3 regions of the Mycobacterium botniense genome follow, and region 1 is predicted to be linked to each of the others. Evidence: predicted binding sites of a transcription regulator. Region 1 holds the regulator's gene; each other region holds the start of a gene.
The links. The regulator LexA, encoded in region 1, represses DNA repair genes until DNA is damaged. The targets are predictions, from matches to a motif close to CGAACANNTGTTCG.
Positions count from the first base shown of each region.

Region 1 (6,903 bases):
CAAGAACGTATCTCGATCGCCATCATGGCGGCCGCGGCGATGGAAACCGTGCTGGAGCAGACCCTGCAATACACTAAGGAGCGCAAGGCCTTTGGCAGGCCGATCGGCAGCTTCCAAAACAGCCGCTTCCTGCTTGCCGAGCTGGCCACTGAGACGACCGTGGTGCGGATGATGGTCGACGAGTTCATCCGGCTGCACCTCGACGGCAAGCTCACCGCCGAGCAGGCGGCGATGGCCAAGTGGTATGCCACCGAAAAACAGGTGCACCTGATTGACCGCTGCTTACAGTTACACGGCGGCTACGGCTACATGCGCGAATACCCTGTCGCGCGGGCCTACCTCGACGCTCGGGTGCAGACGATTTACGGCGGCACGACCGAGATCATGAAGGAGATCATCGGCCGTAGTCTTGGTGTTTAAGCCTGGATCGGTTATGGCACAGCGGGTTTCGTCGATAATCGACGCGGCGTAACCGGCTATGGGCAGCCTCATCCTCGGTTGTGGGCGTCGTGGGCCCGATGAGCGCGCTCGAGCAATTCGGTCAGCTCGTCCTGGTGACGGATCCGTGCGCGGTATTTGGGGGGGAGCGCATCGATCTGGCGTTCTTCGGCGAGAAGCTGATTGTAGGTTCTCTCCCGTTCGGCCGGATCGGTGTCACAGTTGAGGTCGAGGTACTCGTACGCATGACGGCGAGCGCGTGCGACAGCGTGCTGCGCCCGTCCGCGGCTGGACAGCAGCGACGCCGCCGTCGTGACGACCAGGATGACGGTGATCACCACCAGCGACAGACCCGTGCTCACGTCGGCGACCGGGACGGGGTTGCCGTGGTTGATAAATGGAATGTTGTTCTCGTGCAACGCTTGCAGCATCAGCTTGACGCCAATGAAGCCGAGGATCACGGCGAGGCCGTAGGGCAGGTAGATCAGCCGGTCGAGCAGGCCGTCGATCAGAAAGTACAGCTGGCGCAGACCCAATAGCGACAGGGCGGTAGCGCTGAACACCACGTACACGTTGCGGCTCAGGCCGAACAATGCCGGGATCGAATCGAATGCGAAGAGCAGGTCCGTTCCCGCGAGGGCGACCATCACGAGCAGCATCGGGGTCAGCACCGGTTTGCCGTTTTCGATGGTGAACAGCCGATCACGGTGATACCGGTCGGAGGTGCGTAAGAATCGCCGGGCCGCGCGGATAACCACCGCGTCCGCGGTGTGGCCTGCCGACTCCGACGGCCGCAGCAGGTTCCCCGCGGTGATCAGCAAGACCGCAGCGAACAAGTAGAACGCCCAGTCGAAGACGCTGATGAGCGCGGCACCAACAAAGATGAAGGCGGTGCGCGCGACCAGCGCGACCATGACACCGTACAGCAGCACTTTTTGCTGAGCCACCCGGGGAACCGCGAAGACGCCGAGGACGACCAGAAAGATGAACAAGTTGTCCACCGAGAGCGCTTGGTTGCTCAGGTAGCAGGCGAAGTATTCGACACCCATGGTGGTGCCGCCGACGATCACGACTCCGATTCCGAACAGGATCGCGAGTCCAATGAACAGCGCCGACCAGAGAGCGGCTTCACGCAGGGTCGGCACATGCGCATGCCGCACATGCGCGAGGTAGTCGAACATCGCCAAGCCCACCAGCACGGTTACCGTCAGGGCCCAAACCACCGCGGAAACACCCATGTCAGCTGCGTTACCTCCCACGGTTTTACGTGGCTGTCACCGCACGGTAACCCGACGACCGACCCGGGTGTGGCGCAGACGCGCCGCGATGTCCCGGGCAACCCGGCGCCATTTCCCCCTCGGCAGCGCGTTCTGTTTCGTAATGTCTGCAATATGCCTTCGGAATGGTCTTCTGCAGAGGCACAGGGGTGTGAGGCCGGGCGCACAGGGCTGCCCGGCGGCACGACCGCCCGGAACCGCGTGACCGGGGATCTACCCCTGCGTGCGTGGCTGAGCCCCGCGAGTGGGTATCGACGGGCGCATCGGCAGGGAGGCTTGGTGACTGGACAACGATGTCGACCGGGCCGGCGCGTCGGGTGCGCACTGGCCGCGGTGGCCACGACAGCGGCGGTCTTGCAGTTTTTGGCGCCTCCGGTGTCAGCGTCACCGGAAAGCGACGCCGGTGAGGCCATCACCGCGGCATGGGAGCAAGCCGGCGGCGAACATTCGGTTCTGGGCGCTCAACGGGGGGATGTCTACCCGGTCGGTGGTGGGTTCGCGCAGAACTTCGCCGGCGGCAAAATATTCTTTACCCCGGCCACCGGCGCCCGGATCCTCTACGGCGCCGTCTTGGACAAATACGAATCACTGGGCGGGCCCGCCGGCAGCGACCTGGGTTTCCCGACCATCAACGAGGTCCCTGGACTGGTCGGACCCGACACCAGGGTGAGCACCTTCTCCGCCCCCGACAAGCCGGTGATCTTCTGGTCGCCCGAGCACGGGGCGTTCGTCGTGCGCGGCGCGATCAACACCGCATGGGACAAACTGGGCAGCTCGGGCGGTGTATTGGGTGTCCCGGTGGGCGATGAGCTCTACGAGGGCGAACTGGCCACCCAACCGTTCAGCGGTGGCCGGGTGTCATGGAACCGGGTCACGAAGACCTTCGCCACTGTTCCACCGGAATTGGCCGGCCAACTGGCAGGTCTGCCCGTGCCGATCGACCCCACCGCGGCCATCAACATCGCATGGCGATCAGCGGGCGGGCCCGGCGGCCCGTTGGGCGCGAAAAAAGGCGGGCAATACCCCATCGGTCGCGACGGGATCGGGCAAAACTTCGCCGGCGGCAAGGTCTTTTTCAGTCCGGCCACCGGGGCGAATGCCGTCGAGGGAGCCATCTTGGCCAAGTACGAGTCATTGGGCGGGCCGCTCGGCAGCAACCTGGGTTATCCCGTGGCCAACGAAGCCGACGGCGGAATCAAGCCGGTGAGCCGGGTCAGCGTATTCTCCGCACCTGACCGGCCGGTGATTTTCTGGACGCCCGAGCACGGCGCGTTCGTCGTGCAGGGTGCCATGAAGGCGGCGTGGGACAAACTGGGCGGCGCGACCGGCACACTGGGTGCACCGGTCGGCGATCCGGCCCTCGACGGCGACGTGGTCTCCCAGAAGTTCGCCGGCGGCACGATCGCATGGGATCGGGTCAAGAACACATTCAGCACCCGACCGCCGAACCTGGCGGCATTGTTGCGGGGGCTGCAGGTCCCGGGTCAGCACATGCCGAGCCGTTCGGCGACGACGGCGCACTCGAGCCAGGTGCTGCACTGGCACTGGTGGTGGCTCGTCGCGGTCATTGTGGTGCTGCTGGCTGTGGTGATGACGCTGGCCGGGTTCCGGTGGCGCCAACGCCGCAGTGCCGGTCCCGGCACCACGGTGGGCGAGGCCGAACAGGGCGGGCACACCGCCGAGCCCGCCGACACCCAGTGGTCGCCGGCCGAAGGCCGCCGCGTTGCTGTGACGTCGCTGGGGCCTCGCTACTCGGAGCGGTCACGGGGCTCACCACCGACCCACGCCCCGGACCCGTTCGCGCGCGACAGCACCTGGATACCCGATGCCAGTGGGCCGGTGTCCGCTGCCCGGGCTGTGCCCACTGCCTCGGAGTCCCTCCGGGCGCCGGCCGGGTTCGACGCCGCGGGAGAGGATCCCGATGCGGTGGACACGGCTCCGACCCGGGTGCCTACGGCAACCGAAGTGCGCAGCGGGCGCCACGCGGCGGTGGAGACCGCAGCAGACGCCGGCCCGCGGACCCCGGCTGCGCCTGCCCGGCTGGCGATCCACCTGCCGCTGGAGGATCCCTACCAGGCTCCCGACGGCTACCCGGTCAAGGCCAATACCAGTTCCGGTCTGTATTACACACCCGAAAGTGAGCTCTACGAGGAGACGCTGGCCGAAATCTGGCTTGCCAGCGAAGAAGTCGCGCGGGCCAACGGATTCATCAAAGCGGGTTGAGCCTTAGAGCTTACGGATCACCGTGACGACCTTGCCCAGCACCGTGGCCTCGTTTCCCGGGATGGGGTCGAACGCCGGGTTATGCGGCATCAGCCACACCTGATTGCCGGTGCGTTTGAACGTTTTCACGGTGGCTTCCCCGTCAATCATCGCTGCGACGATATCGCCGTTATCGGCGACGTTCTGCTGGCGGACCACGACCCAGTCGCCGTCACAGATCGCCGCCTCGACCATGGAGTCGCCGACGACTTTGAGCAGGAATAGCGCGCCGTCACCGACCAGCGCCCTGGGCAGCGGGAAAACGTCTTCAACGGCTTCTTCGGCGAGGATCGGGCCGCCGGCCGCGATCCGTCCGAGAACCGGGACGAACGTGGGCTCCGGCACGGCGTCGGAGCCGGCGACCTCAGTGGCCGGCACTGCGACAGCCTCGTCGGCTCCACGGACGTCGACAGCGCGGGGGCGGTTCGGGTCGCGGCGCAAATAGCCCTTGCGCTCCAGCGTGCGCAGTTGGTGAGCCACCGACGACGTCGAGGTCAGACCAACAGCGTCGCCGATTTCCCGGATGCTGGGCGGATAGCCGCGGGTGGTCACCGAGGCGCGGATGACATCCAAGATGGTGCGCTGCCGCGCGGTGAGCACCGAATCGGCAGCATGCGGACGGCGACCCGGGTCGGTGGTGTCGCTGGAATCGCTCATACCACGCGAGAGTAGCCGCATTTCATCGATTAATCAAACACGTGTTCGATGCATGTCGCGGGGCTAGCGCGCACCCGGTGGTGTCGGTGGCCCGCGGTATCGTCCGGCCATGTCTGACACCATTCGATCAGATGTTCGACATTCGAACAGAGTATCGAGTATATTTCGAACACATGATCGATGACCACGGTGAGGAGGCGAACACCGATGACACTGATCGACGCGAGCCCGCTGAACAACCGCCGTGCAGCGCGGCCGGCCCGGGTTAAGGCGCGGTGCCGCCCGCCCGGCTCGCGGCGGCCCGGGCCGGCACGGCCGGCATGGCCCTCACCGCGGTACCGGGGTCCGGGTGTGGCCAGGTCCACTGCCGCGCACCACAGGCGCCCCGTAACGGCGGCGACGACGGTGGCGCTCGCGCTGGTCTCGGCGCTGATCACACTCTGGCTGGGGCTGGTTGCCCACCGCGGTGGGCTGGTGGGCGGCGCCGTGGCAGGGACGCCCGCCCGGATACCTGACCGGCTTGCCGTGGTGCGCGTTGAGGCGGGGGAGACGTGGGATCACCTGGCGGCCCGGGTGGCTCCCGGCGCGCCGGCGGGCCAGGTGGCCGACCGCATCCGCGAACTCAACGGCCTGGACGCCGCCACGCTGACCGCGGGTCAGACACTGATCGCTCCGGTCGGCTGACCTGTTCGGATGGCACGCGAAAAAGCTGACGGCCCAACGCTGGTCAGCGCAGGTGGGCCGACCGCGGCGGTGTTGGCGGTACCGGGGAGCGCCCAGGTACTCTCAAAGTCGTCTGAGAAACCTGGCCATCAGCGCGGCGAAGGAGCGGCCATGCACTGCCCGTTCTGCCGCCATCCCGATTCCCGGGTGGTGGACTCACGGGAAACCGATGAAGGTCAGGCTATTCGGCGTCGAAGGTCCTGCCCGGAGTGCGGGAGGCGGTTCACCACTGTGGAAACCGCCGTGCTGGCCGTCGTCAAGCGCAGCGGTGTCACCGAGCCGTTTAGCCGGGAGAAGGTCATCCGCGGCGTGCGCCGCGCGTGCCAGGGCCGCCAGGTCGATGACGACGCGCTCAACCTGCTCGCCCAGCAGGTCGAAGACACCGTGCGCGCGACCGGTTCGCCGGAAGTGCCCAGCCACGAGGTGGGCCTGGCGATCCTCGGGCCGCTGCGCGAACTTGACGAGGTGGCCTATCTGCGGTTCGCGTCGGTGTACCGATCCTTTTCCTCTGCTGACGATTTCGAGCGGGAGATTGAGGCGCTGCGTGCCCATCGCAAACTCTCGACGCCCAGGTGAGGCGGTGACGCCCCAGAGCCGGCGCTAGTCTGGCTCCATGCCGATAGACCTACACCCCGACCTTCAGCCCCTGGCGCCTCTGCTCGGCACGTGGGCGGGCCGTGGTTCGGGGAAATACCCGACGATCAGGCCGTTCGAGTATTTCGAAGAGGTGGTCTTTTCGCATGTGGGCAAGCCTTTTCTGAGCTACGGGCAAAAGACCACAGCAGCCACCGACGGCACGCCGCTGCATGCGGAGACGGGGTATTTCCGCGTGCCGGAACCGGGTCGGGTCGAACTGGTCCTCGCGCATCCGAGCGGCATCACCGAAATCGAGGTCGGCCGTTATTCGGCCGCCGAGGGTGTTATCGAGGTTGAGATGACGGCGTCACACATTGGATTGACCCCGACCGCCAAAGAGGTCACCGCACTGGCCCGGCGCCTTCGGGTCGACGGCGACGAATTGTCCTACCAGGTGGAGATGGGCGCGGTCGGGCAACCCCCGCAGAATCACCTCACCGCGGTGTTACACCGGCAACGCTGACTGCCACCCAAAACGCGTTGGCGGCTTTGCCGGATCCACGCTAGACACGCGGCGTGGTCACACGACGTGCGTCACGCCGTCGTTGACCACCCGGCCGGCTACCCGAACCCAGCCTTGGGGATTCCAGGTGGTTTCGATCACAGAACCCTTGCCCTGCACGATGGTCAGGTCACGGCTGAGGTAGTCGGTTATCCGCACGGCCGCCGCGCCGGTGGCTTCGTCTTCGGGCACACCGACGTTGGCGGCGAACATCCGGCAGCGCAGCACGCCAGCGGCCTCATCGCTCCAGGCCCACAAGTAGTGCTGGATGTCGTCGGGATAGTCGGCCGGATCAGCGGCGGCGAGGGCGTCGAGAGAGTCCAGATCGTAGATGGCGAACTCGGGTGCCCATTCCGAGCGCGCGCTGATCGCGGTGAGCTCGTCGTCATAGCTGACCTGGACGACCCC
Region 1 covers NZ_BLKW01000004.1:1,776,256-1,783,158, reverse strand. The annotation lists gene G6N08_RS18245 (acyl-CoA dehydrogenase family protein) at 1-420, shown strand, start outside; gene G6N08_RS18240 (TerC/Alx family metal homeostasis membrane protein) at 489-1,676, opposite strand; gene G6N08_RS18235 (sunset domain-containing protein) at 1,995-3,938, shown strand; gene lexA (transcriptional repressor LexA) at 3,942-4,634, opposite strand; gene G6N08_RS18225 (LysM peptidoglycan-binding domain-containing protein) at 4,842-5,318, shown strand; gene nrdR (transcriptional regulator NrdR) at 5,469-5,933, shown strand; gene G6N08_RS18215 (peroxynitrite isomerase) at 5,971-6,456, shown strand; gene G6N08_RS18210 (PhzF family phenazine biosynthesis protein) at 6,514-6,903, opposite strand, start outside.

Region 2 (6,903 bases), on a different contig from region 1:
GCGATCCGGCTCCGGTAGGTGATGACGTTGGCAACCTGCGCGGCGTGGTCACGGCCGTACTTGTCGTAGACGTACTGGATGACCTTTTCGCGCTGGCCGGACTCGATGTCGATGTCGATATCGGGTGGCCCGTCACGGGCGGGTGAGAGGAATCGCTCGAACAACAGATCGTTGGCCACCGGGTCGACGGCGGTCACCCCGAGCGCATAGCAGACCGCCGAGTTGGCCGCCGATCCCCTGCCCTGACATAAGATGTTGTTCTTGCGGCAGAACCGGATGATATCGTGCACTACCAGGAAGTAGCCTGGAAAACCAAGCTGTGCAATAACGTTCAACTCATGGCTGATCTGGGCGTAGGCCCGCGGCGCCTGTTCGGGCGTTCCGTAGCGCCGTAGGGCACCGGCCATCACCAACTCGCGCAGCCAACTGTCCTCGGTATGTCCGGCCGGGACGTCGAACGGTGGCAGCTGCGGGGCGATGAGCGCCAGCCCGAAGGCGCACTGTTCACCGAGTTCGGCTGCCGCGCTTACCACCTCGGGGCACCACGCGAAAAGGCGTGCCATCTCCTCGCCGGACCGCAGATGCGAGCCACCCAGCGGGGCCAGCCAGCCGGCGGCGGAGTCCAGGCACTGCCGGTGCCGTATCGCGCCCATGGCCATCGCCAGCCGGGCCCGCGACGGCCCGGCGAAATGCGCGCCGGTGGTGGCGACCAGGCCCACGCCGAAACGCGGCGCCAACGCCGCCAGCGCGGCGTTGCGTTCGTCGTCGAGCGGCTGACCGTGATGAGTCAGCTCGACGCTGACCCGGTGTGCGCCGAACCGGTCCACCAGATCGGCCAGCGCCGCCGCGGCCGCCTCCGGCCCTCCCCGGGAAAGCGCCTGGCGCACATGGCTTTTACGGCAGCCGGTCAGGATGTGCCAATGCCCGCCGGCGGCCTCGGAAAGCGCGTCGAAATCAAAGCGCGGCTTGCCTTTTTCGGCTCCGGCCAGGTGGGCCGCGGCCAGCTGCCGCGACAACCGCCGATAGCCTTCCGGGCCGCGGGCCAGCACCAGCAGGTGCGGACCGGGCGGATCCGGACAGTCGGTGCGGGCGCCGGGCCCTAGCGACAGTTCGGCGCCGAAAACGGTGCGCATGTCCAGTTCCGCGGCGGCTTCGGCGAACCGCACCGCCCCGTAGAGGCCGTTGTGGTCGGTCAGCGCGATAGCGCGCAGGTCCAGCCGTGCGGCCTCTTCGACCAGCTCCTCCGGTGTGCTGGCCCCGTCGAGAAAACTGAACGCCGAATGCGCGTGCAGCTCGGCATAGGCGACCGGCGAGCGGAGCATCTGGCTGTTGTCCGGCGGTTGATACCGTCCGCGCTTGCGTGACCAGGCCGGGCTGTCGCCGCCGTCACCCGGCAGCGATCCCGAACCGGCACCGGCGCGGCGCGGCGTGCCGGCCAGCACTCGCTCCATCTCGGCCCAGCTCGGCGGTCCGTTGCTCCAACCCACATCCGGCAGTGTATCGAATGTATGTTCGATTACCTACCCCGCCGCCTTTGCCCGGAAGGCTTCACCGAATTTCTGCTGCCGCAACGGCTCTCGCCGCCCCATCCGAGGACGGCAACATAGCCTTAACACCAGCGAACGGCATTGCCACACAGTCGAAAAACAGCCGTTCGGAAGATTTAATCTTCCGGCCACATCCCGTGCCGAGAGACGGCGGATACTCATCCCCATTACCCATCCAACCAGGCGGTGACCGCTCGTGGAGCAACTCAACACACTCGATGCCGGTTTCCTCATGGCTGAAGACTCCGACCGGCACGTGAGCCTGGCGATCGGCGGGATCGCCATCGTGGAAGGCTCCGCCCCCAGCGACAGCCGGTTCACGAGCGTACTGGCAGAACGGATTCACGCGATACCGCGGTGCACCCAGGTGCTGCGGACCCACCCCTTCGATATGGGTGCCCCCACCTGGGTCGAGGATCCCCGCTTCGACCTCACTCGGCATGTGCGCCGGGTGGCGCTTCCCCGGCCCGGCGGCGATCGGGAACTCTTCCGGGTGGTCGCGGACGTGGTGGAGCGGCGGCTGGACCGGGACCGACCGCTGTGGGAATGCTGGGTCATCGAGGGGCTGCAAGGCAACCGGTGGGCGATCGTGGTCAAGATCCACCACTGTGTCGCCGACGGGGTCTCTGCCACCCGCATCCTCACCCGGCTGTGTGACGACGCCGACGGCCTCGACAGCTCGGTCTTTGCCTGCCGCGTCGGCCCGAACCGCACCGCACGACCATCCGCACATCTGCGGCCGCTGCCCGACGCCGCGCCGCGCGGCCCGCTTGACGGGCTCTGGCGGGCCGGCACCGCCGTCACCGCCGCCGCCACGCGGACGGTCAGCGGCGCCACGGAAATCGCCCTCGGCTTGCTGCGGCCGGCGGCCGGGTCGTCGCTGGTGGGTCCGGTCACCGCCATGCGGCGCTACCGCGCGGTGCGGGTTCCGCTCGCCGATGTCGAGCAGGTGTGCCGCACATTCGGTGTGACGATCAACGACGTCGCCCTCGCCGCGATCACCGAGGGCTTCCGGGCGGTTTTGCTGCATCGCGGCGAGCAGCCGCGCGCGGACTCACTGCGCGCCCTGGTGCCGGTCTCGGTGCGCTCACCGGATGCGCTGGACACACCGGGCAACCACATCTCGATCATGCTGCCGCACCTGCCCGTCGAGCAGCACGACCCGGTTCAGCAGCTACGCAGCGTGCACCAGCGGTTGCGGCGGGCCAAGCAGGGTGGGCAGGCCCACGCCGGCAACATCATCGTGGCAGCCGCCAATCACGTTCCGTTTATGGTGTCCTCCTGGATGATTCGGCTGCTGACACGGCTGCCGCAACGCGGCATCGTCACACTGGCGACCAACGTTCCCGGGCCACGACGCCCGTTACGGTTGCTGGACCGTCCGGTGGTGCGGTTGCTGCCGATTGCCCCGATCGCGCTGCGGTTGCGCACCGGGATCGCGGTGCTGAGCTACGCCGATGACCTGGTGTTCGGTATCACCGCCGACTTCGACACGGCACCGGATGTGGAGAAGCTGGCCCGGGGTATCGAGACAGCGGTGGCGCGTCTGGAAGCGCTGAGCCAGGATCCCATTGTGCTTTTCGCGAAGTGACCTCCGCATCGGATGGCGGGCCTGAGCCGACTGCACTGCGGTGCCGTGTGGCGGGCGCGTCACGAATCGCCACTAAGCCGCCGGTGAGGCACACCCGTGTCGACGGGCGGGTTTTGAATGCGCGAGGCACCCTACCCCCACAATAATGAAATTCTAATGTAAATAAACAAATCTATAGAGTCATATTCGTGACGGTTTCGTGTCACAACTGTGATTATTGAATAGCATCGTTTCGGATGTGATTGAAAGTTCTGCGCGCGGTGACCGTACGTCAACCATTCGAGACGAAGGGGAGGAACTTATGGGGCACAGCCGAACTTTCGGGGCGGGATTGGCAATGTCAATCGGTCTGATTGCTGCGGCTGCCGTCTGGGCGGCGCCGGCGCAGGCAGACCCGGTCGACGACTCGGGAAAGTCGGTCTGCCCGATGATGACTCAATTGGGCGCGTCATTTGCGTCGTTAATGTCCACGCTGATCAATGCGACGTCCGATATTCACGGAAAGACCGCTGTCGCCCCGGATACGGCCGGGATGTTTAGTAAGATGGGAATATCGAATTACTGCCCGGACGCAGAAAGGTCGCTGCGCAACAACCAGCTGCCGAACGTGCCCGGGATTATCAGCGACAGGCCCGACGTGCACGGCATTGTCGGCGGTGTGCCCTCCAACCCTGGCGTGGCCGGCCACTAGTCAGGTCAGCCGGAACGTCCACCTCGGTCAGCTCGGCTCGCGTGTCGTCTGTCGTCTCGGGCGGGCCGGTCGCCGGTGAGCACTACCGTGACTAGCGGGGGCGCCGTAGGCGGTGTCCAGAAAGGCTGTCCATGCCGGTCACCATCGACCCACGCCACCATGACGCGGCGGTGTTTGACCTCCACGCACGAACACCCGAGACCGCAGCCGCCGCCACGCTGATCGGCCGGCTGCACGACGCCGGGATCCGCACCGCCGTGGTGCCGTCGCACCGCGGCGGTGCGGATGCACCGGCCGGTGTGATCGATCGTGCGGAAAAACCCGATCAGGCCCGGCTTGTCGAGGCAGCCGATCGGCTGGGGGCCCGGCCCGGGCGGTGCGTGGTCGTCACCGACGGCGAGGCCGGTGTCGCGGCCGCACGCGCGGGCGGATTCGCGTTGGTTATCGGCCTCGACCGCACCGGACAGGCCGACCCGCTGCGCCGCCGGGGCGCCGACGACGTGGTCACCGATCTGGGTGAGGTCAGCGTGCGGACCGGCGACCCGCGGATGTCGGAGCTGCCGGATGGCATGCGCGTTGTTGACCTGGTCCGCGACGCCGGTGTACCACCCGCGGTGTTCTTCGACTTCGACGGCACACTTTCCGAGATCGTCAACGATCCGGCCGCGGCCCGGCTCACCGCCGGGGCGGCAGAGGCACTTCAGCTGCTGGCCGCGCGCTGCCCGGTCGCGGTGCTCAGCGGCCGCGACCTCGCCGACGTCTGCCGGCGGGTCGGCCTGGCCGGTATCTGGTACGCGGGCAGTCACGGTTTCGAGTTGACCGCGCCCGACGGGACACACCACCACAACGAGGCGGCGGCCCCGAGCATAGCGGTGCTGGGGCAGGTGGCCCTGCGGCTGCGCGACCAGCTCGCCGCGATTCCCGGTGTTGTGGTGGAACACAAGCGATTTGCTGTTGCAGTGCATTATCGCAGCGCGCCGCGTGACCGGGTCGGCGAGGTGGCCGCGGCGGTGCGCGCCGCCGGACGGCGCGAGGCGCTTCGGGTGACAACGGGCCGCGAGGTCATCGAGCTGCGGCCAAATATCGACTGGGACAAGGGAAAAACGCTGAATTGGGTCATCGATCACCTGCACGGCGCTGGGACGGGTCCTTTGTTACCGATCTATCTCGGCGACGATCTCACCGACGAGGACGCTTTCGACGCGGTGCGCCAAGACGGTATCGGCATTGTGGTGCGGCACACTGACGACGGCGACCGCGCCACCGCCGCGCGGTTCGCGCTGGACGGTCCCGCACAGGTCAGCGAGTTCGCCCGGCGGCTGGCTGGTCAGCTCCCCGTCAGTCAACCAGCTTCAGCCGATTCGTAGCGCACCGCGGCGTCGGGGCGGGCCGCGACCCGCTGCGCCTCGGCCCGGCAACCCCGAACCGCCGTCGCTGTGCGGCTCGTGAAATCGTGTTAGGGCGCGCTATATTCCACCACACCGTCGTCGAGCACCACCCGGGCGGCCCCATCTGCGGCACCTTCGGTACCAGAGGCTTCGGTGCGGAACACCGCCCGGCCCGGTTCGGTGCGCCAGATCATGGTGCTCAGCGTCTCGCCGGGGAACACCGGAGCGGTGAATCGGGCGTCGATCGCGGTGATGGCGGTGGCATCGCCCTTGCCGAGTTCGGCGACCAGCGCGCGCCCGGCGAAACCATAGGTACACAGCCCGTGCATGATCGGCTTGGGAAATCCCGCCATCTCTTTGGCGAACCAGGGGTCGCTGTGCAGTGGATTGCGGTCGCCGGAGAGCCGGTAGATCAGCGGCTGATCTTCGCGGGTGGGTAACGAGATCCGGGCGTCCGGCTCGCGGCCGGGGATTTCCGGCGCGGGTGGGCGCTGACCCGGCGCTCCGCCGAATCCCCCCGCACCGCGGATGACCAGTGTTGTCAGCGTCTCGACGATGAGCTTGCCGGAGTCGGGATCGGTGCCGCGGCCGCGGAGCATGATGATCGCGTTCTTGCCCTCCCCCTTGTCCTGGATGTCGGCAACCTCGGACACCACCGACAGCTTTCCCGCGGGCGGCAGCGGCGCGTGCAGCCGAATGCCCTGGGAACCATGTAACAGCATGGCCCAGTTGAACGTTCCGATCTTGGCCGCCGCCCCGAATGCCGGGCAACAGATCACCGCGTAGGTAGGGAGCACTTGCAGCGTGATTCCATGGCTGTTTTCCGTGGTGAAGGACAGATCCTCGGTGCCGGCGCCCACCCCGAGCGCGTAGAGCATCACGTCCCGGTCGGTCCACTCGAATAGCGTCGGCTCGGTCACCGCACCGATGGCATTCGGATCGATCGCCATGCGGCTTCTCCTCATCGATTAGTAGGGGCTGGGTTGACGGTCATCAGACCGGAATGGTGGCGGGTCTGCCGCTGGGCTGCCGCCGGGATTGTGCGGTCGCCGGGAGTGCGGCTACCCGGCGCTGCGGCGGCGGGATGCCGGTGCCCGCAGCACCGGGCGTTCTGACTCGCGCGCCCACTCCAGGCGTGACCACGACCGTGCCGACATGGCGCTGATCCTCGGACGCGGCGACAGGCGCCGGCGCCGTTGCCCATCCTGGCGGCCAACCGGTCACTCCCCAACCTTTCTGCATCCCAACGGCGGCAAACCCCTCCCACCGACGCCGTCGACAAGGCAGGCTATCGCTATGCCAAACCGCTCCGTTTTGTGGAGGGCGGCGGCCGCCCTCGTGGTGACCATAGCCCTCGGCGCCTGCTCGGGTGTCGTACCGCATGTTCGCACCATCACCCTGACCTTTGTCCGGCACGCGCAATCACAAAGTAACGCCGACGGCGTCCTCAACACCGAGGTGCCCGGGCCGGGTCTTACCGAGGAAGGCCGAGAGCAAGCCCGCCAAATCGCCCGCCAGCTCGCCCGCAACGGCTATGACGCGATCTACGCCTCGAGCATGGTCCGCACCCAACAGACCGCCGCACCGTTGGCCGAAAAACTCGGCAAACAGGTCGAGGTTTTGCCCGGGCTGCGGGAAATCGACGCCGGCTGGTTCAACGGTGAGCCCACGTCGATGGCCGCCTCG
Region 2 covers NZ_BLKW01000002.1:319,972-326,874, forward strand. The annotation lists gene G6N08_RS01750 (error-prone DNA polymerase) at 1-1,487, opposite strand, end outside; gene G6N08_RS01755 (WS/DGAT/MGAT family O-acyltransferase) at 1,744-3,138, shown strand; gene G6N08_RS01760 (hypothetical protein) at 3,476-3,829, shown strand; gene otsB (trehalose-phosphatase) at 3,961-5,196, shown strand; gene G6N08_RS01770 (MaoC/PaaZ C-terminal domain-containing protein) at 5,286-6,167, opposite strand; gene G6N08_RS01775 (histidine phosphatase family protein) at 6,514-6,903, shown strand, end outside.
Region 2: the regulator LexA is predicted to act here: its motif matches at 1,502-1,515, upstream of G6N08_RS01750 (error-prone DNA polymerase).

Region 3 (6,903 bases), 1.6 Mb from region 1:
TGCATCAGTCCAAGCATGGCGTGCCCGATAGCGTCTAGCGCAGGCGCGCCCGCCGGCATCGAGGGCTGGCCATGCCCGCCGTGCCGCCGGCGCACCGGCGGCCACAAGCCCCCAGCCCGCGCGGCGCCTTCCTTGCCGGGACCAGGGCCACGCCATAGCCTGAATTGGACTGCACCGTGCGGGGCCGCGACGGCCCGCGGCGGATGGGACCGGACCGGGGCGGTGGTTCATGGCAATGCGCTCGCCGCGAGTTCCCAGTGTGTGCTGTCACTGCGGGATGCCACGGTGGCCGAACTGACCGGCGTGCGTGCCGACGAACTCGCGTCGATGGAGCTCTTTCACGGATGCCCCGTCGAGGACTTGATGCCATTGGCGGCCAGCCTTCAGCCGCTGCGGGCCATGGCCGGACAGGTGCTGATGCGTCAAGGTGAGCGGGCCGTTTCGTTTCTGCTCATCTCGTCCGGCAGCGTCGAAGTCAGGCACATCGGTGAGGACAACGCCGTCATCGTCCAGAAGGTGGCTTCCGGCACGATCGTCGGGGAGATCGCCCTGCTGCGCGATACCCCGCGGACAGCGACTGTCACCACCAGCGAACCGTTGACCGGCTGGATCGGCGACAACGACGCGTTCGTCCGGATGCTGCATATCCCAGGCCTGATGCCGCGGCTGCTGCGCATGGTGCGCCAGCGTCTGGCAGCTTTCATCACCCCAATCCCGATCCGGCTGCGCGACGGCACCGAACTGCTGCTTCGGCCGGTCTTGCCCGGTGATAGCGAGCGCACTAGGCAAGGGCATGTCCAATTCTCCCGCGAAACGCTTTATCGACGGTTCATGGCGCCCCGCCTGCCCAGCCCGGCGCTGATGGAATACCTGTTTGAGGTCGACTACGTCGACCATTTTGTCTGGGTCGTGACCGATCCGGACGGCTATCCGGTCGCCGACGCCCGCTTCGTTCGTGACGAACACGACCCAACCACCGCCGAAATCGCGTTCACCGTGGCCGACGCCTACCAGGGCCGCGGTGTCGGTACCTTCCTGATGGGCGCGCTCTCGCTCGCCGCTCGAGTGGACGGAATCGAAAAGTTTTCCGGGCGAATGCTTTCCGATAATCTACCGATGCGTGCGATCATGGACCACCACGGCGCTGTGTGGCAACGCGACGACGTCGGAGTAGTGACCACGGTCATCGACGTACCGGACCCGCGCCGCCTGCCGTTCAGTCAGGACATGGCAGATCGAATCATCCGCGTGGCTCGCCAGGTGATCCAGGCGGTCGGCTGACATGGCGCACCTTCGGCTGCGGTGATCGTGAACCGGAGTGGTGCGGTGGTGATCGGTGCCGCGGTGGCTGTGTTGGTTGTCGCTTGCGCGTCCTCGCCGATACCGAAAACGCTGCCAACCTCTCTGCCCTCCCGGGTCAACCCCGCCAACATCAGGAGGGTCGGTGCTGACCTGCCGCGCGGCTATGAAGTCACCAAGATCACAGGCATTTCCGCGCCGAGCGGGATCTGGGGTCTCGGCGCCGGCCCGACGGCGCAACCCGCGCAGTGCGGGGTTCTCGCGGACCCGGTTCACGGACGCAGCGATTCCGCGCAAGGTGTGTCGGGCTCGGGTGCGGACGGTACCGTCTATGCGGTCGTTGCCGCGGCTCCGTCGGGCCCGCTGGTCCTGGACCGAAACCTGGTTGGCCAGTGTGCGCAATGGACTATGCGCGGCGGGAATGCCAAGGCTAACGTCCGTCTCATCGATCCCCCGCACATCGATGGCGCCGAGACTCTTGGTATGGCGACTGACACCACTACATCCGTTGAGGGTGGCATCCAAATCATTTCTCACACTTATACATTCAGTGCATATTTAGGTGACTATTACGCGTTTACGGCACTGGTAACCGAGCCCGGATCACTGCATGCACCGCTCACGCCGCGATTCGCGGCGGATCTGCTGGTGAAAACAGTGTCTGTGTTGCGCAGCTGATCACGATGCGTCGGGTAGATTGGCCGCGATGGTCAAGGCGGTGCTCACGATGGGGTGTGCGTGCTGGCTGGCCGCCTGCGCGTCCGGCAAACCGGCGGATTCCGCTGATATCGCCAGGGTCGCCGACGTAAAGTCGAGTTTCGGCCCGGAGTTCCACGTCACCACCATCGCTCCGACGGGTATTGACCCGAAGTTGTTCGGCGCCCGGAAACTGCCCGAGGGACTGCGATTCGAGCCGCCGGGCTGCGCGCAATTCGCCGCCGGGCAGGCGATGCCACCCGGTTTGCAGGGCAACATGGCTGCGGTGAGCGCCGAGGGTGACGGCAACCGGTTCATCACCATCGCGCTGGAGACCTCACAGCCGGTGCCGGTGAGCGATCCCGGGCAGAACTGTGCGAAAGTGGGTTTCACCGGGGGACAGGTGCGTGGCGTCGTCGAGGTTGTCGAAGCGCCGCAGATCGCGGGTGCCCGCACGCTGGGTGTGCACCGAGTGGTACAGACCCTCGTCGATGGAAAACCCCACACCGGCGAGCTATATGACTACTCTGCTCATTTCGGCAGATATCAGGTCATCGTCGTCGCCAATCCGCTTGTCGTTCCGGGCAAGCCGGTCGTTTCGGTCGACACGCAGCGGGCCCGTGACTTGCTGGTCAAGGCGGTGACCGCGGTCAAAAGTTGACCCGCCCGGCGGCGATGCGGGCCGCGGCATAACAGAGCTAGCGGACGTCACGTGGTCGAAACTGAATACTCACCCGTGGACCGGAGGGCGCCGACGTCTTAAGAACCGAATGCTCCCAAGTACGCTGGCACGACCCACCCATGACCAGCAGATCGCCGTGTCCCAGGGGCAGACGCAGCGAAGGACCGCCGCCGCCGCGGGGACGGAGTGCGAAGTTGCGGGACGCGCCCAGGCTGATGATCGCGACCATGGTGTCCTCCGTGCGGCCCCGGCCGATGGTGTCGCCATGCCAGGCCACACTGTCAGAGCCATCCCGGTAGAGGCAGAGCCCGACCGTGGTGAACGGTTCGCCGAGTTCGCCGGCGTAGATGTCATTGAGTCGTCCCCGCAGGAAAGCCAGCTGCGGATGCGGGGGATCCTCGCGGGTCAGATCATGAAAACTGACCAGCCGGGGTACATCGACGACCCGGTCGTACATCTGGCGGCGCTCGGCGTGCCAAGGTACGCCCGGCAGCAGCGCCTCGAATAGATCGTCGGCATCAGCCAACCAGCCGGAGCGGTACTCGATCCACGCGCCGTCACCGAGGTAGCGGCGCTCCTCGAGCTCAAACAGCGAGTCCTGCACCGGGACCAGCACGACAGCCAGTTTATCGTACATCCGTTCGACCAGGTGAGCCCGGCCGGGCCACGCGGGGCACGCAGCCAAGCCGGCTGAGGACGAGCTGCGCTGAGATTAATGGCGCTACCGTGCTAGATGTGAGCGTCACCCAGTTGGGTTCCAATTCGGAGGTCGGGACACTGCGGGTGGCTATCCTGCACCGCCCTGGCGCCGAGTTACAACGTCTGACTCCGCGCAACAACGACCAGCTGCTGTTCGACGGGCTGCCCTGGGTCGCACGCGCGCAGGAGGAACACGACGCGTTCGCGGAATTGCTGCGTTCCCGCGGCGTGGAAGTGCTGCTGCTGTCGGACCTGCTGACCGAGGCCCTGGAAAGCGGCGCAGCGCGGATGCAGGGCATCGCTGCCGCGGTCGACGCTCGCCGGCTCGGATTCCAGTTGGCGCAGGAGCTTTCGGCGTACCTGCGAGGACTCGCCCCCGCCGCATTGGCGCACGTCTTGATGGCCGGTATGACCTTCACCGAACTTCCCACAGACACCAGGACCGATGTGTCGTTAGTGCGTCTTATGCACCATGGTGCGGATTTCGTCATCGAACCGCTGCCGAACCTGGTGTTCACCCGTGATTCGTCGATCTGGATCGGTCCCCGGGTGATCATTCCGTCGCTGGCGTTGCCGGCGCGCGCACGTGAGGCGGCGTTAACTGATCTGATTTATGCTCACCATCCGCGGTTCACCGGTGTGCGCCGCGCCTACGAATCGCACACCGCCCCGGTGGAAGGTGGCGACGTGTTGTTGCTCGCACCCGGGGTGGTCGCGGTCGGCGTCGGCGAGCGGACCACACCCGCCGGCGCGGAATCCCTGGCTCGCAGCCTATTCGATGACGGCTTGGCCGATACGGTCCTGGCGGTGCCGATCGAACAAAAGCGTGCGCAGATGCATCTGGACACGGTGTGCACAATGGTTGACACCGACGCGGTCGTGATGTACGCGAACGTGGTGGACACGTTGTCGGCGTTCACGATTCAGCGCACGCTCGACGGGTTGAAGATCAGCGAAGAGGCACGGTTCATCGACGCGGCCGCCAATGCAATGGGTATCGACAAGCTGCGCGTCATTCATACCGGGCTGGACCCGGTGATCGCTGAACGCGAGCAGTGGGACGACGGCAATAACACGCTGGCGGTGGCGCCCGGTGTCGTCGTCGCCTACGAGCGCAACGTGCAGACCAATCCGCGCCTGCAGGACGCGGGTATCGAGGTGCTGACCATCGCGGCCTCGGAGTTGGGCACCGGGCGCGGCGGCCCGCGCTGTATGTCCTGTCCCGTCGCGCGCGACCCGCTATGACTTTCGCTGCGCGTCGGAAGACAGCGACGCGATGATCGGCTGCTGACCACCCATATCGAGGTATGGCCGCGCGGGCGGCCGGCCACAACTATGCGCCGACGGTCATGACCTCAGCGCCAGCTGGGTAGCCAGATCTCCATGTTCCAGGTGGTCTGGGAGATCGGCTGACCGGTGAGCACCGGGAACAGCCACGCAAAGTTGGTCAGCACGAGTGCGACATAACACGACACGACGATCAGCCCCAGCGTGCGCCGTTCCGCGCCTTGACCGGGTTGGTAGAGGATGTCGCCGAGGATCAGCGCGATCGCCATCACCAGAAACGGCGCCATGGCGGCCGCATAAAAGAAGTACATCTGCCGGTCGATGTCGGCGAACCACGGCAACCACCCGGCGCAGTAGCCGATCAGCACCGCCGCGTAGCGCCAGTCCTGACGCACGAACGCGCGCCAGGCCGCGTAGCCGAGGACCGGAACCGAAAGCCACCACATGGCGGGGGTGCCGACCAGCATCACCGCTTTCACACACGACTGCGCGCCGCAGCCGGGAACGTTTTGCTGGTCGATGGCGTAGAGCACGGGACGCAGCGACATCGGCCAGGCCCACGGTTTGGACTCCCACGGATGGTAATTGCCGGCGGAATTCGTCAGCCCGGCATGGAATTGGTAGGCCTTGTAGGTGTAGTGCCACAACGACCGGATGGCTTCGGGCAGCGGGATCACACTACGCTCGCCGATCGACTGGCCGACCTCGTGCCGGTTGATCGCGGTTTCGGAAGCGAACCACGGTGCATAGGAAGCCAAATACACCGCGAACGGGATCACCCCCAGCGCATAGATCGTCGGTCCCAGGTCGCGCCGCAGCGTGCCCAGCCACGGTCTGGGCACCCGGTACTGGCGACGAGCGGCGATGTCGAACCCCACCGACATCGCGCCGAAGAACAGCACGAAATACAAGCCGGACCACTTGGTCGCGCAAGCTAATCCGAGCAACACCCCGGCACCGAACCGCCACCAGCGCACACCCAGCCGTGGTCCCCACTCGGTCTCATCGGCGCGGCCCTGCAGCAGCACGGTGTGCATCCGTTGACGGACCTGGTCGCGGTCGACGATGAGCGCGCCGAAAGCCGCTACCACAAAAAACGCAAGAAACCCGTCCAGCAGTGCGGTGCGGGAGGCCACGAAGCTGACGCCGTCAGCGATGAGCAGCAACCCGGCGATGCCACCGACCAGCGTCGAGCGGCTGATCCGCCGCACGATCCGAACCACCAGGCCCACCATGACGACGCCGAGCAGCGCGCCGGTGAACCGCCAGCCGACCCCGGTGTAGCCGAAGACCGCCTCGCCGACGGCGATCAGCTGCTTGCCGACCGGGGGGTGCACGACCAGGCCGAACCCGGGGTTGTCCTCTACCCCGTGGTTGTGCAGCATCTGCCAGGCCTGCGGTGCGTAATGCTTCTCGTCGAAGATCGGTGTCCCGGCGTCGGTCGGCGAGCCGAGGTTGAGGAACCGGGTCACCGCGGCCAGCGCGGTGACCACCGCGGTGACAACCCAGCCGCGCGACCGGTCGGCGGGCCCGAAATCCGGGATCGGCACCAGCGGCCCGGGGCTGATGACGGGTACCGCGCGCTCCGTGACGGCGAGCGGAGTTTCGCGGGCCAGAGCGGTCATCACATCGATCGTAGGCTGTGCGGCATGGGTGGTGGTCGATTGTTGCTGGCCGCGACCCCGCTGGGCCAGCCGGGCGACGCCTCACCGCGGCTCATCGCCGCGCTGGGCGGCGCCGAGATGATCGCCGCCGAGGACACCCGGCGGGTGCGCAAGCTGGCCCGGGCGCTCGGCGTGCAGATCGGCGGCAAGGTGGTCAGTCTGTTCGACCAGAACGAGCCGGCGCGGGTGCCGACGGTAGTCGCCGCAATCGAGGCCGGTGCGACGGTACTGCTGGTCAGCGACGCCGGTATGCCGGTGATCAGTGATCCGGGGCACCGGCTGGTGGTCGCCTGCATCGACGCGGGGCTGGCGGTGACCTGCCTGCCCGGACCGTCGGCGGTCACGACGGCGTTGGCGGTGTCCGGGTTGCCGTCGGACAAGTTCTGTTTCGAGGGTTTCGCCCCGCGCCGGCAAGCGGCGCGCAAAGCGTGGTTGGGCACGCTGGCCGGCGAGCGACGGACCTGCGTGTTCTTCGAATCGCCGCGCCGCTTGTCGGCATGTCTGCGCGACGCGGCCGAGCAGCTGGGGCCGTCCCGGCGTGCGGTGGTGTGCCGCGAGCTGACGAAAGCGCACGAA
Region 3 covers NZ_BLKW01000004.1:146,893-153,795, forward strand. The annotation lists gene pat (acetyltransferase Pat) at 286-1,281, shown strand; gene G6N08_RS10920 (DUF5642 family protein) at 1,306-1,977, shown strand; gene G6N08_RS10925 (DUF5642 family protein) at 2,006-2,656, shown strand; gene G6N08_RS10930 (alpha-ketoglutarate-dependent dioxygenase AlkB) at 2,694-3,293, opposite strand; gene arcA (arginine deiminase) at 3,413-4,621, shown strand; gene G6N08_RS10940 (dolichyl-phosphate-mannose--protein mannosyltransferase) at 4,732-6,288, opposite strand; gene rsmI (16S rRNA (cytidine(1402)-2'-O)-methyltransferase) at 6,313-6,903, shown strand, end outside.
Region 3: the regulator LexA is predicted to act here: its motif matches at 3,308-3,321, upstream of G6N08_RS10930 (alpha-ketoglutarate-dependent dioxygenase AlkB).